2 regions of the Acidovorax sp. SDU_ACID1 genome follow, and region 2 is predicted to be linked to the other one. Evidence: riboswitches for the same ligand, from Rfam matches in the RefSeq annotation. Region 2 holds a riboswitch; the other holds the start of a gene.
The links. Region 2 has a riboswitch for thiamine pyrophosphate ahead of thiC (phosphomethylpyrimidine synthase ThiC). Riboswitches for the same ligand answer to the same signal wherever they lie in the genome.
Positions count from the first base shown of each region.

Region 1: another riboswitch for thiamine pyrophosphate. It lies ahead of AAG689_RS12965 (purine-cytosine permease family protein); the one in region 2 lies ahead of thiC (phosphomethylpyrimidine synthase ThiC).

Region 1 covers NZ_CP152342.1:2,632,617-2,640,401, reverse strand. Annotated here, with positions in the region: gene thiD (bifunctional hydroxymethylpyrimidine kinase/phosphomethylpyrimidine kinase) at 1-468, shown strand, start outside; gene AAG689_RS12970 (SH3 domain-containing protein) at 452-916, opposite strand; gene AAG689_RS12965 (purine-cytosine permease family protein) at 1,082-2,353, opposite strand; TPP riboswitch at 2,407-2,508, opposite strand; gene AAG689_RS12960 (NAD(P)/FAD-dependent oxidoreductase) at 2,532-3,596, opposite strand; gene fdxA (ferredoxin FdxA) at 3,604-3,927, opposite strand; gene AAG689_RS12950 (sulfate adenylyltransferase subunit 1) at 4,036-5,406, opposite strand; gene cysD (sulfate adenylyltransferase subunit CysD) at 5,406-6,341, opposite strand; gene AAG689_RS12940 (DUF934 domain-containing protein) at 6,338-6,733, opposite strand; gene AAG689_RS12935 (nitrite/sulfite reductase) at 6,739-7,785, opposite strand, start outside.
Region 2 covers NZ_CP152342.1:125,728-133,512, reverse strand. Annotated here, with positions in the region: gene AAG689_RS00590 (TRAP transporter large permease) at 1-788, shown strand, start outside; gene AAG689_RS00585 (methyl-accepting chemotaxis protein) at 957-2,576, shown strand; gene thiC (phosphomethylpyrimidine synthase ThiC) at 2,583-4,427, opposite strand; TPP riboswitch at 4,508-4,668, opposite strand; gene AAG689_RS00575 (hypothetical protein) at 4,673-4,849, opposite strand; gene lpxC (UDP-3-O-acyl-N-acetylglucosamine deacetylase) at 4,865-5,788, opposite strand; gene ftsZ (cell division protein FtsZ) at 5,916-7,139, opposite strand; partial or broken gene ftsA (cell division protein FtsA) at 7,299-7,785, opposite strand, start outside.

The sequences.
Region 1 (7,785 bases), 2.5 Mb from region 2:
ACGGTGGGCGTGCTGGTGCGCGAGCTGTTCCCGCTGGCTTCCGTGGTCACGCCCAACCTGGACGAGGCGGGCCTGCTGCTGGGCCGCACGCTCGCCGCCGAGGACCAGCTGGACGCTGCCGCCACCGGCCTGCTGGACCTGGGCGCGCGCGCCGCGCTGCTCAAGGGCGGCCACCTGCCGGGCGAGCGCGTGGTGGACGTGCTGGCGTTGCCCGGCGGCGGGCTCCACCGCCTGGCCTCCCCGCGCATCGCCACGCACAACGGCCATGGCACGGGCTGCACGCTGTCGTCGGCCATCACCGCGCACCTGGCGCTGGGCCATGCGCTGCCGCAAGCCGTGGAGCTCGCGCGCGTCTACATCCTGGGCGCCATCGCCGCGGGGGCCGACGTGCGCACGGGCCATGGCCATGGCCCGCTCAACCACGGCTATGCGCCCGTGGCGCAGCGCATCGTCACCAGCCCCAGGTGAGCCGCTGGGCCACCCAGCCCTTCTGGCCGCTGGCGCGCTGCACCTGCGCCCAGGTGCCCGAGCGGCCCAGCGTGCGCATCACCTCGTGCTGCTCCAGCTGGCCCACGCGCTTGTGCTGGGTGCCCGGGCCGGCGCGCAGGTTGGCGGTGCGCGCGGTCACCACGCGGTGGGGCGTCTTGGCCGTGAGCGGTGCGAAGACCCAGCCCAGCGTCTCCTCATGGTCGCGTACCTTGAGCCACTGGCCCTTGCGCTGCTCGACCTGCAGCGGGTAGCCGCGCCCCAGCTCCCACGCCGTGGCGGAGCGCGTCGTGGGCTGCGTGCGGACATTGACCGTATTGCCGTGGATGCTGACGAACTCGCGCGCCTGTGCGATGGCGGGCAGGCACAGCGCGGCGGCGAAAGCGGCGCAGGAGAGGGTGCGGGCGAGGCGGGCCGGTGTGGAAGACACGGGGCGGTTACTCCTTGTGAAAATGGGTTGCAACACAAGGTGGAGGGGGCCACGCGATCGAAGTTCCGCGGTCGCTATATTTAAATGAGCGGCTCGCGCTTGCCGTTCGCCATGTTCAGCCGAAAAACAGGTGAAAGTCCTTGATCGACAAGCGCAAGCAGCTATCTATTCCGTAGCGTTGCGCGGGCGCGTGGCAAAGGCCAGTACGAAGCACACCGCCAGCGTGGGCAGCGCTGCGCCCATGCCCGGCAGCACGCGCGGCAGCAGGTGGTAGCAGGCGATGCCCGCCAGCCAGAGCACCACGGGCAGCCCGTGCACGCCGCGTGCGTTGCGCAGCAGCGCGCCGGCATGCGCGCCGAATGCCAGGCGCCCCAGGATTACGCCGAACAGCGGCACGAACACCGAACTGAGCAGCAGCAGAAACGGCTCCAGGCTGTGCATGGGCAGCACCAGCGCGAACGCCGTGCAGGCCAGCGCGACCATGAAGCCCCAGCGCCGCACGCTCCAGCGCGGCCACAGGCTGTGCGCCGACACCGAGCCTGAGTAGGTATCGCCATAGGCGTTGTCCACCTCGTCGATCAGGATCAGCGACAGCGCGATCAGCCCGCCCTGCGCCAGCAGCAGCGCCGTTACCAGGTCCTGGCTGGGCAGCACCAGCGCCACCAGCACGCCCAGCGCATAGCACCACATGTTGGCCACGGCATAGCCCAGCCAGGTGCCGCGCAGCGCGGCGCGCCCCTCGTGGCCGTGGCGCGCGTAGTCGGCCACCAGCGGCAGCCACGAGATCGGCATGGCGATCACCAGGTCCAGCGCGGGCAGCACGCCCATGCCGCCCGCGCCCTGGCGCGTCCACAGGGCCTCGATGCCTTGCGCATGCGCCAGCGCCAGGAACTGCCACGACAGCCACAGCAGCGACAGCACCACCAGCGGCAGCGCCACGCGCGCGATCAGCCGGCGCACCAGCCGCACCATGGAGCCGCCGATCAGCAGCATCACCACGCCGCCCCACAGCAGCGTGGCCAGCACCGGCCAGTAGCCCGCCGCCATCGCGCCCGCCTGGCGGCCGATGGCCACCGTGGCGTCGCGCATCACCACCAGCTCGAACGCGCCCCAGCCCAGCAGCTGCACGATGTTCAGCACGATGGGCAGTCCCGCGAAGCGCCGCCCGTAGACCGCGTGCATCAGCCCCGCGCTGGCCAAGCCGCTGTCGCAGCCGATTTTGGCCACCCAGCCCAGCAGCCCCGCGCCCACGAGGGAGCCTGCGACGATGGCGATGAGCGCTTCCTGCGTGCCCAGCGCGGGCATCAGGTAGGCGCCCACCTGCATCACCAGCAGGCCCACGCCCAGGCTGAACCACAGCGAGGCATGGTCGCTCCAGCGGAAGGCGCGCTGCTGCGGCGGCAGCGGGGTCAGGGATTCGTTGGCGGCGGTGGACATGCGTGCTCCGTTCGTAGGCAGAGCAGGGGCCGGGGCATGGCGGCCCGGCAAGGGGCGCGGCAAGACAGCTTCCCTGCGCGAGGATTAACTCAACAGGTTCACAGGGTGTGATCTCAGCCCCGGCGGCTTGCGCCGGAGCACCCCTAGCGAGGCGCGCAGTATACGGGCGCAGGCCGGCTCAGCCGGCGGCCACGCCTTGGCCGGCCGCGCCCAGCCGCTCGTGCAGCCGTGTGCTGGTGGTGGTGTATTGCAGCGCCACGGGCGCGCCGGTGAGCAGCTCGGCCGCGCCGAAGGCGGCGAGCGTGGCTTCGTGGAAGCCGCAGAGGATGAGCTTGCGCTTGCCAGGGTAGGTGTTGATGTCGCCCACGGCGTAGATGCCGCGTTCGCTGGTCTGGAACTGCGCGGTGTCCACCGCGAGCTGCTTGCGGTCGAGCGCGAGGCCCCAGTCGGCGATGGGGCCCAGGCGCGGGGAGATGCCCAGGCAGACGATCAGCTGGTCCAGCGGCAGGCGCTGTGGCTGGCCTTCAGGGTCCAGCAGTTGCAGGGCCACCAGGCGCTGGGACGCGGTTTCCTGGCCGGTGATCTGCGCGGCCACCACGCGGATGCTGCCTGCGTCGCGCCGGGCCTGCAGGCGCTCCAGCAGCGCGGGCTCGGCCTGGAAGGCGTCGCGCCGGTGCAGCAGCACCACGCTGGCGGCGCCGGCATCGGCGCAGGCCAGCGCGGCGGCCACGGCGGGCTCGTCGCCGCCGTGCACGACGACGTGCTGTCCTTCGGCGTGCGCGGGCAGCGTTGCCGGATCGGGGTGGTAGTGCAGTTGCCGGCCCAGGTGCGCTTCCAGCCCTTCGAGCTTGAGCGCGCGCGGCACGAAGGCGCCTACGCCCGCGGCGATGAAGACGCTGCGCGCGTGCAGCGCCAGGCCCGCGGAGGTGCCCACGGCGAAGCCACCCTCGGGCATGCGCTGCAGCGTGGCGACCTGCTGGCCCAGGTGCAGCGCGGGGGCGAACGGGGCGATCTGCTGGCGCAACTGCTGCACCAGCGAGCGGCCCGTGCAGTGCGGCACGCCGGGGATGTCGTAGATGGGCTTGTCGGGGTACAGCTCGGCGCACTGGCCGCCCACGTGGGGCAGGGCGTCGATCACATGGGCCGCGATGCCGTGCAGCCCGAGCTGGAAGACCTGGAACAGGCCGACCGGGCCGGCGCCGATGACGACGGCATCCACGCTCTGGGGCGGCAGGCTGGCCATGGAAGGATCAACGCTCCAGGTACTGGAGCTTGTCGGGCTTGCCGTTCCAGTCGTCGGCGTCGGGCAGTGCGGCCTTGCGCTTGGTGATGCTCTTGAACTGCGGGGTGAGTTCGGCGTTGAGCTTGATGTAGGCAAGCTGGTCGGCCGGCAGGTCTTCCTCGGCGAAGATGGCATTGGCCGGGCATTCGGGGACGCACACGGCGCAGTCGATGCACTCGTCGGGATCGATCACGAGGAAGTTCGGGCCTTCGCGGAAGCAGTCCACGGGGCACACGTCCACGCAATCGGTGTATTTGCACTTGATGCAGTTCTCAGAGACGACGTGAGTCATGGGGGAAGAAGTGATGGGATGGTATGTAAGGCCAACCCGGGATTTTAGGACGGCGGCCGGCGTCCGCAGGCCGCCGACCCTGGCTGCCTCGCGGACACTTAACGCAGGTCAAGCGCCGTGGACCAGCGCGGCGCCCGCCGTGCGGTGGCTGGCGGTGTCCACCAGGATGACGGAGCCGAGCACCCGCGCCTGCGCGAAGGGCGCGGCGGGCAGGGGCTCCTGCAGCAGCAGTTCCACGTGGCCGATGGCATTGGGTTCGAGCTGGGCGGCGTCTTCCTCGGCCAGCGTGTGGATGTCGAGGCGGTGCACCACGCGGCGCGCCTTGGCCTTGACCCAGCGGTGGCCGTGCAGCGCCCAGTAGACGCGGCCGGCGACGAGCGGCTCTTCGTCCATCCAGGCGACGGTGGCGCGCAGCTCGCGCTGGCCGGGCCAGGCGGGGGCGGGTGCGTCGAAGCCGTCGCCGCCGTCGTCGGCTGGCGCGGCCAGCAGCCAGTCGCCGCGCGAGACGTCCACCTCGCGGTCGAGCACGATGCCGGCGCTGGTGCCGGCGGGCACGCCGGTGGGGCGGCGCGCGTGGTCCAGCACCTGGGCCACGGTGGCGCGCTGGCCGCTGGGGAACACCTGCACCTCGGTGCCCGGCGCCACGTGGCCCGCGGCCACGCGGCCCCAGAACACGCGGCGGCCCTGGCGGGTGTCGGACGAGGCGGAGAATTTCTCCACCCACTGCACGGGAAAGGCCAGCGGCAGGTGCGTGTCGGCGGGTGTGTGCGGCAGCCGCTCCAGGATCTGCAGCAGGCTGGGGCCTTCGTAGCCGCACCAGCCGGCGTGGGGCTGGGCCACGTTCCAGCCCTTGAGGGCGGACACGGGCACGGTGGCGGCCACCTGGATGCCGGCGGCCTGGGCGAAGGCGGCGAGCTGCTGGCGGATGTGGGCGAAGGCGTGCTGCGGGTCTTCCACCGCGTCGAGCTTGTTCACCGCGAACACGAGCGAAGGCACGCGCAGCAGGTTTACCAGCAGCGCGTGGCGGCGCGTCTGCGGCAGCAGGGCGAGTTGCGGGTTGCGCCAGTCGAGCTTGGTGGCGTCCACCAGCACCACGGCGGCGTCGGCCTGCGAGGCGGCGGTGACCATGTTGCGCGTGTACTGCTCGTGGCCCGGCGCGTCGCCGATGATGAACTTGCGCGCTTCGGTGGCGAAGTAGCGGTAGGCCACGTCGATGGTGATGCCCTGCTCGCGCTCGGCGGACAGGCCGTCGGTCAGCAGCGCCAGGTCGGTCTCGCCGCTCCTGGTCACGCCCGCCAGGTGGTCCTGCAGCACCGCGCGGCTGTCCACCAGCAGGCGGCCGATCAGCGTGCTCTTGCCGTCGTCCACGCTGCCGCAGGTGATGAAGCGCAGCGCGGGCGCCTGGGCCGATTGCAGGTCATTTTGGCCTTCAGCGCTTGCTGGGTAAGCGCTGCCAGCTATGGTATCGATAGTGCTCATCAGAAATACCCGTCTTTCTTGCGCTTTTCCATGGAGGCTTCGGAGGTCTGGTCGTCCATGCGCGTGGCGCCGCGCTCGCTGACCTCGGCGGCCAGCGTCTCGATCACGATGTCGGAGGCCGTGGCGGCCGTGCTTTCCACGGGGCAGGTGCAGGTGATGTCGCCCACGGTGCGAAAGCGTACGTCGCGCGTGACCACCGTCTCGCCTTCGCGCGGCGGGGTGAGTTCGGTCACCGGCACCAGCAGGCCCCGGCGCTCGACCACCTGGCGCGGGTGGGTGTAGTAGAGGGCAGGCAGCTGCACGGCCTCGCGGTCGATGTACTGCCACACGTCCAGCTCGGTCCAGTTGCTGATGGGGAACACGCGGAAGTGCTCGCCGGGCGCCAGGCGTGTGTTGAACAGCGTCCACAGCTCGGGGCGCTGGGCCTTCGGTGCCCATTGGCCGAAGCTGTCGCGGTGGGAGAAGATGCGCTCCTTGGCGCGGGCCTTCTCCTCGTCGCGGCGCGCGCCGCCGATCAGCGCGTCGAAGCGGAATTCCTCGATGGCCTCCAGCAGCGTGACCGACTGGTGCGCGTTGCGCGATTCGTCCGGGTGCGCCAGGCGCACGGTGCCGCGCGCCATGGAGTCTTCCACGCTGCGCACGATCAGCTCGGCACCCAGTTCCTTCGCGCGCTGGTCGCGGAAGGCCGTCACCTCGGGGAAGTTGTGGCCGGTGTCGATCATCAGCAGCGGGTAGGGGATGCGGCCTGCGCCGAAAGCCTTCTCGGCGCACCGGAGCATGACCAGCGAGTCCTTGCCGCCCGAGAACAGCAGCGCGGGGCGCTCGAAGGTGGCGGCCACCTCGCGCAGGATGAAGATGGTCTCTTCCTCCAGCGCGTCGAGGTGGCGGTTGCTGAGCTGGTGGGCCAGCACGGAGGTGTCCACGCGGGCGTTCATGCGGCCTCCCGTGCGAAGTGAGGGCGCGGCTCCAGCACGTCGCCCTGGTAGAAGCCCTGGAAGCGGGCGAACTGGCGCTCGGCCGCGGCAGGGTCCACGCCCTCGGCCAGCACGGCGCTGCTGAAACCGCTGCGGTGCATGTGCACGAGCTGGTCGATCAGCACGTCGCCCGTGGCGCGGATGTCGCCGGCGAATTGGTAGCGCCGGCGCAGCAGCAGCGCCTGGCTGTAGGCGCGTCCGTCGGTGAACTTGGGGAACTGCAGCTCGATGCGCTGCACGCCTTGCAGCGCGCCGCTGGCAGCCAGCGCGGCCAGGTCGGCGTCGTTGGCGATCTGCAGGGTGTTTTCGGTCTCAGCGCTCGCGGGGGCAGCGCTGGCAGCTATTATTTTCATAGTCCTTATTCCTGGGCAACGGCTTCTTCGGCCTTGGGGTGGCGTGCGGCGTTGGCGGCGGCCTTGAACGGGTCGTGGCCCACGCGGCGCAGGGTGTCGATGAAGAACTCGCCGCTCTTGCGCTCGGCGCGGTAGGTGTTCAGCACGGCCTCGATCACGTCGGGCACCTCGGCCGCGGAGAACGAGGGGCCGACCACCTTGCCGCCGATGGCGGGGCCGGAAAGCGTGGTGCCGTCGGCACCGCCCAGCGTGATCTGGTACCACTCCTTGCCGTCCTTGTCGACGCCCAGGATGCCGATGTGCCCGCTGTGGTGGTGGCCGCAGGAGTTGATGCAGCCGCTCATGTGCAGGTCGATGGGGCCCAGGTCGAACAGCTCGTCCAGGTCCTGGTAGCGCTCGGTGATGGCCGCCGCGATGGGCAGCGAGCGCGCGTTGGCCAGCGAGCAGTAGTCGCCGCCGGGGCAGGCGATCATGTCCGTCAGCAGGCCGATGTTGGGCTGCGCCAGGCCCAGGGCCCGGGCGGCCTCGTAGAGCGCGGGCAGGTCGCCCTCGTGCACCCAGGGCAGCAGCAGGTTCTGCTCGTGCGTGAGGCGCGCCTCGCCGGCGGAGAACTGGTCGGCCAGCTGCGCGAGGGCCTCCATGGTGTCGGCGTCGGCGTCGCCGGGCGCGAAGCCCACGCGCTTGAACGACAGGGTGACGGCGCGCAGGCCCTGCAGGCGGTGGCCGCGCACGTTCTGCTGCAGCCAGCGCTGGTAGAGCTGGCCGTCGGCCTTGACGCTGGAGGGCAGGTTGGCGGGCCGCAGCGGCGGCACGACAAAGTGGGCGGTCACGCGGTCGAGCTCGGCCTGGGTAATGGTGTGCGGCGCGCCGTCCTGCTCCAGGATGGCCTTGTATTCCGCCTCCACCGCGTCGATGAACTTCTGGCCTTCGGACTTCACCAGGATCTTGATGCGCGCCTTCCACTTGTTGTCGCGCCGGCCGTAGCCGTTGTAGACCCGGATCACGGCCTCGATGTAGTTCAGCAACTGGTCCCAGGGCAGGAACTCACGCAC
Region 2 (7,785 bases):
TGTCGATCTCCAAGCTGTTCATGGCCGGCGTGCTGCCGGGCCTGATGCTGGCCGTGCTGTTCAGCGGCTGGATCATGGTCTGGGCGCTGCTCAACCCCGAGAAGGTGCCGCGCGCCGACGGCCAGCTCACCTTCCGCGAGAAGGTCTACGAGGCCCGCCACCTGATCCCCGTGGTGGTGCTCATCGGCAGCGTGATCGCCAGCATCTACACCGGCATCGCCACGGCCACCGAGGCCGCGGGCATCGGCGTGGCCGGCGCGCTGGTGCTCTCGGCCGCGCAGAAGTCGCTCACCTGGGAGAGCTTCAAGGCGTCGCTCTTCGGCGCCACGCGGCTCTACTGCATGATCGGGCTGATCCTCTCGGGCGCGGCGTTCATGACGCTGTCGATGGGCTACATCGGCCTGCCGCGCCAGCTCGCCGAGTTCGTGGGCGGCCTGGGCCTCTCGCCCGCCATGCTCATCATCGTGCTGGGCATCTTCTACATCCTGATCGGCTGCTTCCTGGACGGCATCTCCACCATCGTGCTCACCATGAGCGTGGTGCTGCCCATCATCCAGGCCGCGGGCATCGACCCGCTGTGGTTCGGCATCTTCCTCGTCATCACGGTGGAGACGGCGCAGATCACCCCGCCCGTGGGCTTCAACCTGTTCGTGCTGCAGGGCATGACGGGCAAGCAGATCACCTACATCGCCCGGGTCTGCGCACCCTACTTCCTGCTGATGGTGCTGGCGCTGGTCATCCTGTGGTTCTTCCCCGGCATCGCCACGATGCTGCCGGAAAAGATGTAGCCTGGGAGAGCGCTTCAAGCCTTTTTGGCCGCCAGCGCTTACCCAACAAGCGCTGGCAGCTCCTCTTTCAGGAGCAGCGGAGCACACCGCAAATCCGGATGCGGCGTGCGCTTAAAACAAATTGTCACAACCGCACCGCATAGTGGGCGGGTCCTGATCGACCCGCCCATGACTGCACCAGCATCCGCACCCCGCCCCTCTTCCGCCTCCAGCGCCCTGGGCCGGCGCCTCGTCACCGTCTTCCTGGCCGTGCTCGCCCTCGGCCTCGCGGGCTCGGCCATCGGCGTGCGCTCCCTCGTGCGCATCCACGCCGCCACCCAGGCGATGGTGGAACGCAGCGTAGGCACGGAGCGCCTCGTGGCCGACGCCTTCCGGCTGCAGTCCATCAACGCCGAGCGCGACAAGGCCGTGGCCCTGAGCTCGGAGCCCGAGGTGGGCGAGATCCTGGGCGCCGACATCGCGCGCACCCAGGCGCAGTACGACGCGCTCGTCGCCCAGCTCACGCAGCGGCTCGATGCCGCCGAGGACGCCGAGCGGCTCGCGCGCATCCAGGCGGCCGGCCAGGACTTCCTGAAGGCGCGCACCGAACTCGTCGCGGCACGCGACGCGGGCCTGACCGAGCGCATCCGCAAGACCTATGCCGAGCGCTTCGTGCCCGCCGCCGCGGGCCTGCTCGACGCGCTGCAGGCGCTCACGCAGGCGCAGCGCGCGGCGATCGATGCCGCCGCCGCCGAGGTCGCCCGGCTCAGCGCGCTGGCGCGCATCGCCCAGATCGCCTTCGGCGCGCTCTCGCTCGTGCTGGGCACTCTGCTGGCGCTGTGGCTCGTGCGCAGCATCACCCGTCCCATCGCACTGGCCAGCGCCACGGCCGACCGCGTGGCGGGCCTGGACCTGCGCCAGGAAATCGCAGGCCATGCGCGCGACGAGACGGGCCGCATGCTGGCCTCGCTGGCCGTGATGCAGGACGCGCTGCGCACCGTCGCGCGGCAGGTGCAGTCCGCCGCGCAGAACATCAGCGGCGCCTCGCACGAGATCGCGGGCGGCAGCGCCCACCTCTCCAGCCGCACCGAGGAGGCGGCCGCGAGCCTGCAGCAGACGGCCGCGGCGCTGGAGCACGTGACGCGCAAGGTGCACGAATCCACCGACGCGGCGCGCCGCGCCGAGGCCCTCGCGGCCGAGGCTGCGGGGGTGGCGCGCGAGGGCGGCGGCGTGGTCGCGCAGGTGGTGGGCACCATGGGCCAGATCACGGCCAGCTCGCGCAAGATCGCCCACATCACGGGCGTGATCGACTCCATCGCGTTCCAGACCAACATCCTGGCGCTCAACGCCGCCGTGGAGGCCGCGCGCGCTGGCGAGCAGGGTCGGGGCTTCGCCGTGGTGGCGCAGGAGGTGCGCAGCCTGGCCAACCGCTCGGCCCAGGCCGCCCGGGAGATCAAGGCGCTGATCGGCGCATCGGTGCAGCAGGTGGAGGCGGGCAGCCACCTCGTGGGCCAGGCCGGCGCCACCATGCAGCGCATCGTCGCGGCGGTCGGGCATGCCGCGCAGACCATGGGCGAGATCACCGCCCATGCCCAGGCGCAGGACCGCGACATCGCCGCCATCCACCAGGCCGTCTCGGGCCTGGACCGGATGACGCAGCAGAACGCCGCGCTGGTGGAGGAATCGGCCGCCGCGGCCGAGGGCCTGCACACCCAGGCGCGCGAGCTGAGCGCGCTGATCAGCCGCTTCGTGCTGCCAGCGCCGCGGGCGGGCGAGCCGCCGCGGCTCGCCCTGCTGCCCGGCGCCTGAACGCCGTCAGGCCACGGGCTGGATCGGCACGTACAGCGCGCCGCCCGTGCGGTTGAATTCCGCCGCCTTCTCCTGCAGCCCCTGCTGCGCGAACTCGCGCACCTCCTGCGTGATCTTCATCGAGCAGAACTTGGGGCCGCACATCGAGCAGAAATGCGCCACCTTGGCGGAGTCCTTGGGCAGCGTCTCGTCGTGGAATTCGCGCGCGGTTTCCGGGTCCAGGCCCAGGTTGAACTGGTCCTGCCAGCGGAAGTCGAAGCGCGCCTGGCTCAAAGCGTCGTCGCGCGCACGGGCGCCCGGGTGGCCCTTGGCGACGTCGGCCGCGTGCGCGGCGATCTTGTAGGCGATGATGCCCTGCTTCACGTCGTCGCGGTCGGGCAGGCCCAGGTGCTCCTTGGGGGTCACGTAGCAGAGCATGGCCGTGCCCATCCAGCCGATCATGGCGGCGCCGATGGCGCTGGCGATGTGATCGTAGCCGGGCGCGATGTCGATGGTCAGCGGGCCCAGGGTGTAGAACGGCGCCTCGTGGCAGTGCTTGAGCTGCTCGGTCATGTTGGCCTGGATCATGTGCATGGGCACGTGGCCCGGGCCTTCGATCATGGTCTGCACGTCGTGCTTCCAGGCGGTCTGCGTGAGTTCGCCCAGCGTGCGCAGTTCGGCGAACTGCGCCTCGTCGTTCGCGTCGCTCGCGCAGCCGGGGCGCAGGCCGTCGCCGAGGCTGAAGGACACGTCGTACTGCTTCATGATGTCGCAGATGTCCTCGAAGTGCTCGTAGATGAAGCTCTCGCAGTGGTGCGCCATGCACCATTTCGCCATGATGGAGCCGCCGCGCGAGACGATGCCAGTGCGGCGCTGCGCCGTGAGGTGGATGAACGCGAGGCGCACGCCCGCGTGGATGGTGAAGTAGTCCACGCCCTGCTCGGCCTGCTCGATCAGCGTGTCGCGGAAGATCTCCCAGGTCAGGTCTTCGGCGATGCCGCCCACCTTCTCCAGCGCCTGGTAGATCGGCACGGTGCCGATGGGCACGGGCGCGTTGCGCACGATCCAGTCACGCGTGGTGTGGATGTTCTTGCCGGTGGAGAGATCCATCACGTTGTCCGCGCCCCAGCGGATGGCCCAGACCATTTTCTCCACCTCTTCCTCGATGCTGGAGGTGACGGCGGAGTTGCCGATGTTGGCGTTGATCTTCACCTTGAAGTTGCGCCCGATGGCCATCGGCTCCACCTCGGGGTGGTTGATGTTGGCGGGGATGATGGCGCGGCCGCGCGCCACCTCGTCGCGCACGAACTCGGGCGTGATGAACTTCGGGATGCTCGCGCCCAGGGGGTTGCCGGCTAGGCGCTGCTCGCGCGCCACGTCCTGCATGTACTGCTGCATCCACTCGCGGCGGCCGTTCTCGCGCAGGGCCACGTATTCCATCTCCGGCGTGACGATACCCTTCTTCGCGTAGTGCATCTGCGTGACGTTGGCTCCGCTCTTGGCGCGCAGCGGCCGGCGCTGCAGCGCGGCCGCCTCGGCGCGCAGGTGCGCGAGGCGTTCGCCGTCCTCGCCCTTCTGACCATCATCGAGCGCCTGGCGCACCCGGCCCTCGTAGCTCTCGGTGTCGCCGCGTGCGGCGATCCAGGCGCCGCGCACGCTGGCCAGGCCCTGGCGCACGTCGATCTGCACGGAGGGATCGGTGTAGGGGCCCGAGGTGTCGTACACGCTCACCACCTCGCCGTTGGTGAGCGCGATGTCGCGCACGGGCACGCGCAGGCCCGGCGCGCTGCCGTCGATGTACGACTTGGTGGATGCGGGAAAGGGCTCGCGCGTAAGGGCGAGCAGTTGGGCGAACTTGTCGGGGGCGTTCATGGCGGGCACTCCGGTGAAGGTGGATGGAATGCTCCGCAAATCGGCGGGATGGCCCGCGCGCGTGCCATGGCACACGCACGGATTCCCACTGCAGCTCTTCTTACGCTGGTACTAACCAGATCAAGTTCGCGGTTCCGGCGGTCAGGTCCGCCGTCTCAGCACGCCCAGGAGCCTGTTCAAGGTTTTCTAGAGATCGCTAAAAAACTTGAACAGACTCCTACGTGCACCCCGGAGCGAGGCGCAGTTTACGCCAAACGCTCCAGGACCAGCACCGCGAAGAACATGAAGGCCGCGATGATCGTCCACTTGACGATGACCAGGCCGAAGCGCTTGTAGCGCTGCTGGCCCGTGGCAGCGAAGAAGGCGAAGGAGACGGCCGCCGCGAGCAGCAGCAGCATCACGGCCCAGCGGAAGATCAGCATCGCGCGGGCACTCCGTCACCAGGCCCGCGCGGGCTGCGCGAAGCCCGCGGGGGCGTGGCGCTCGTTCTGGAACGTGACGATCTCCCACGCATCCTCGTGCGCGAGCAGTTCACGCAGCAGCAGGTTGTTCATCGCGTGGCCCGAGCGGAAGGCGCTGTAGGCGGCCAGCAGCGGCTTCCCCACGAGGTACAGGTCGCCCATCGCGTCGAGGATCTTGTGCCGGGCGAATTCGGCGTCGTAGCGCAGGCCGTCGCTGTTGAGCACCTTGTAGTCGTCCATGACGATGGCGTTGTCCAGCCCGCCGCCGAGCGCGAGGCCGTTGGAGCGCAGCATCTCCACGTCCTTGGTGAAGCCGAAGGTGCGCGCGCGCGCGATGTCGCGCGTGTAGTTGCCGCTGCCCAGATCGAACTCCACGCTCTGCCCCGTGGAATCGACGGCCGGGTGGGCGAAGTCGATCTCGAAGCGCAGCTTGAAGCCGTGGTACGGGTCGAGCCGCGCCCACTTGAGGTTGTTGCCCTCGCCCTCGCGCACCTCGACGGGACGCTTGACGCGGATGAAGCGCTTGGGCGCGTTCTGCAGTTCCACGCCCGCGCTTTGCAGCAGGAACACGAACGAGGCCGAGGAGCCGTCGAGGATGGGCACTTCCTCGGCCGTGATGTCGATGTAGAGGTTGTCCAGCCCCAGGCCCGCGCAGGCGGACATGAGGTGCTCCACCGTATGCACCTTGGCGCCGCCCGCGCCGATGGTCGAGGCCATGCGCGTATCGACCACGGCCGTCGCGGTGATGGGGATGTCCACCGGCTCGGGCAGGTCGACGCGGCGGAACACGATGCCCGTGTCTGCTTGAGCCGGGCGCAACGTCAACTCGACCCGCTGGCCGCTGTGCAGGCCTACGCCGACGGCGCGGGTCAGGGTCTTGATGGTGCGTTGCTGGAGCATCCGGCGATTTTACCGGGCGCACCCTTGTGGGGCACGGGAAATCCCGCTATCGGCGCGATAGCCGCACAGACAAAAAAACCGGCCGCGCCCCGGAAGGCGCGGCCGGTTCGTGCAAGGCCGCAAAGGCTCAGTCGGCCTGCTTGCGCAGGAAGGCCGGGATCTCCAGGTCGTCCATGCCGCCCGAGGACAGCGCGTCCACGCGCGCCGCGGCCTGGGTGCGGTTGGTGCGCCACACGCTGGGCACGGCCATGTTGCCGTAGTCGGCCTGGGCCGTGCCGCCCAGCACGCCGCCGGCCACGGCGGCGCCGGCCATGGGCATCTGGTAGGCCACGTTGTCGGTGCCGGTGCGCAGGCTGCCCTGCACCACCTGCATGGGCTGGCGGCGGGCGTTGGCGCGCGACAGGCCGGTGGCCACGACGGTCACGCGGATCTCGTCGCCCAGCGTGTCGTCGTAGGCGGCGCCGAAGATGACGTGCGCATCGGGCGAGGCGTAGGCGTTGATGGTGTTCATCGCGAGGCGCGACTCGGACAGCTTCAGGCTGCCCTTGCTGGCCGTGACCAGTACCAGCACGCCCTTGGCGCCCGACAGGTCGATGCCCTCCAGCAGCGGGCATGCGATGGCCTGCTCGGCGGCGATGCGCGCACGGTCAGGACCGCTGGCCGTGGCCGTGCCCATCATGGCCTTGCCGGGCTCGCCCATGACGGTGCGCACGTCCTCGAAGTCGACGTTCACCTGGCCGTATTCGTTGATGATCTCGGCGATGCCGCCCACGGCGTTCTTGAGCACGTCGTTGGCGTGCGCGAAGGCTTCGTCCTGGGTGATGTCGTCGCCCAGCACCTCGAGCAGCTTCTCGTTGAGCACGACGATCAGCGAGTCGACGTTGGCCTCCAGCTCGGTCAGGCCCTCGTCGGCGTTCTTCATGCGGCGGCCGCCCTCCCAGTCGAAGGGCTTGGTGACCACGCCCACGGTGAGGATGCCCATCTCCTTGGCCACGCGCGCGATCACGGGCGCAGCGCCCGTGCCCGTGCCGCCGCCCATGCCGGCCGTGATGAACAGCATGTGCGCGCCGGCGATGGCTTGGCGGATGTCTTCCTGCGCGGCCTCTGCGGCTTCGCGGCCCTTGTCGGGCTTGCTGCCGGCGCCAAGGCCGTTGCTGCCCAGCTGGATGGTGCGGTGCGCCGGGCTGCGTGCGAGCGCCTGGGAATCGGTGTTGGCGCAGACGAATTCCACGCCCTGCACGCTGCGCGCGATCATGTGCGCGACCGCATTGCCGCCGCCGCCGCCGACACCGATCACCTTGATCTGCGTGCCCTGGTTGAACTCTTCGGACTCGATCATTTCGATGGTCATGTTGGTGCTCCTGAAACTTGCGTTGTGATGTGCGAATAGGGGTTGTGTGCTTGCTTGTGGCGGGTGGTCCCGTCGGGCGGCGGCGCGGTACTTCGCCATCGCCCTCTCTTGCGGCGGGGCGGGCCCGCACGGGCCAGCCAGAGCTGTGTGGCGGCCATGTCAGAAGTTCCCCACGATGAAGTCCTTGATGCGGCCGAACGCGGTCTTCACCGAGCCGCTCTTGGCCGCCACCTTGAAGCCGCGCAGCCGCGCCAGGCGCGCCTCTTCGAGCAGGCCCATGACGGTGGCCGCACGCGGCTGGGCGATCATGTCGGCCAGCGCGCTCGAATACTTGGGAATGCCGCGGCGCACGGGCTTGAGGAAGATGTCCTCGCCCAGCTCCACCATGCCCGGCATGACGGCGCTGCCGCCCGTGAGCACGATGCCCGAGGACAGCACTTCCTCGTAGCCCGACTCGCGCACGACCTGCTGCACGAGCGAGAAGATCTCTTCCACGCGCGGCTCGATCACGCCGGCCAGCGCCTGCTTGCTGAGCATGCGCGGGCTGCGGTCGCCCAGGCCCGGCACCTCCACCTGCGCCTCGGGGTCGGCCAGGAGCTGCTTGGCATAGCCGCTCTCGACCTTGATGTCCTCAGCGTCCTTGGTG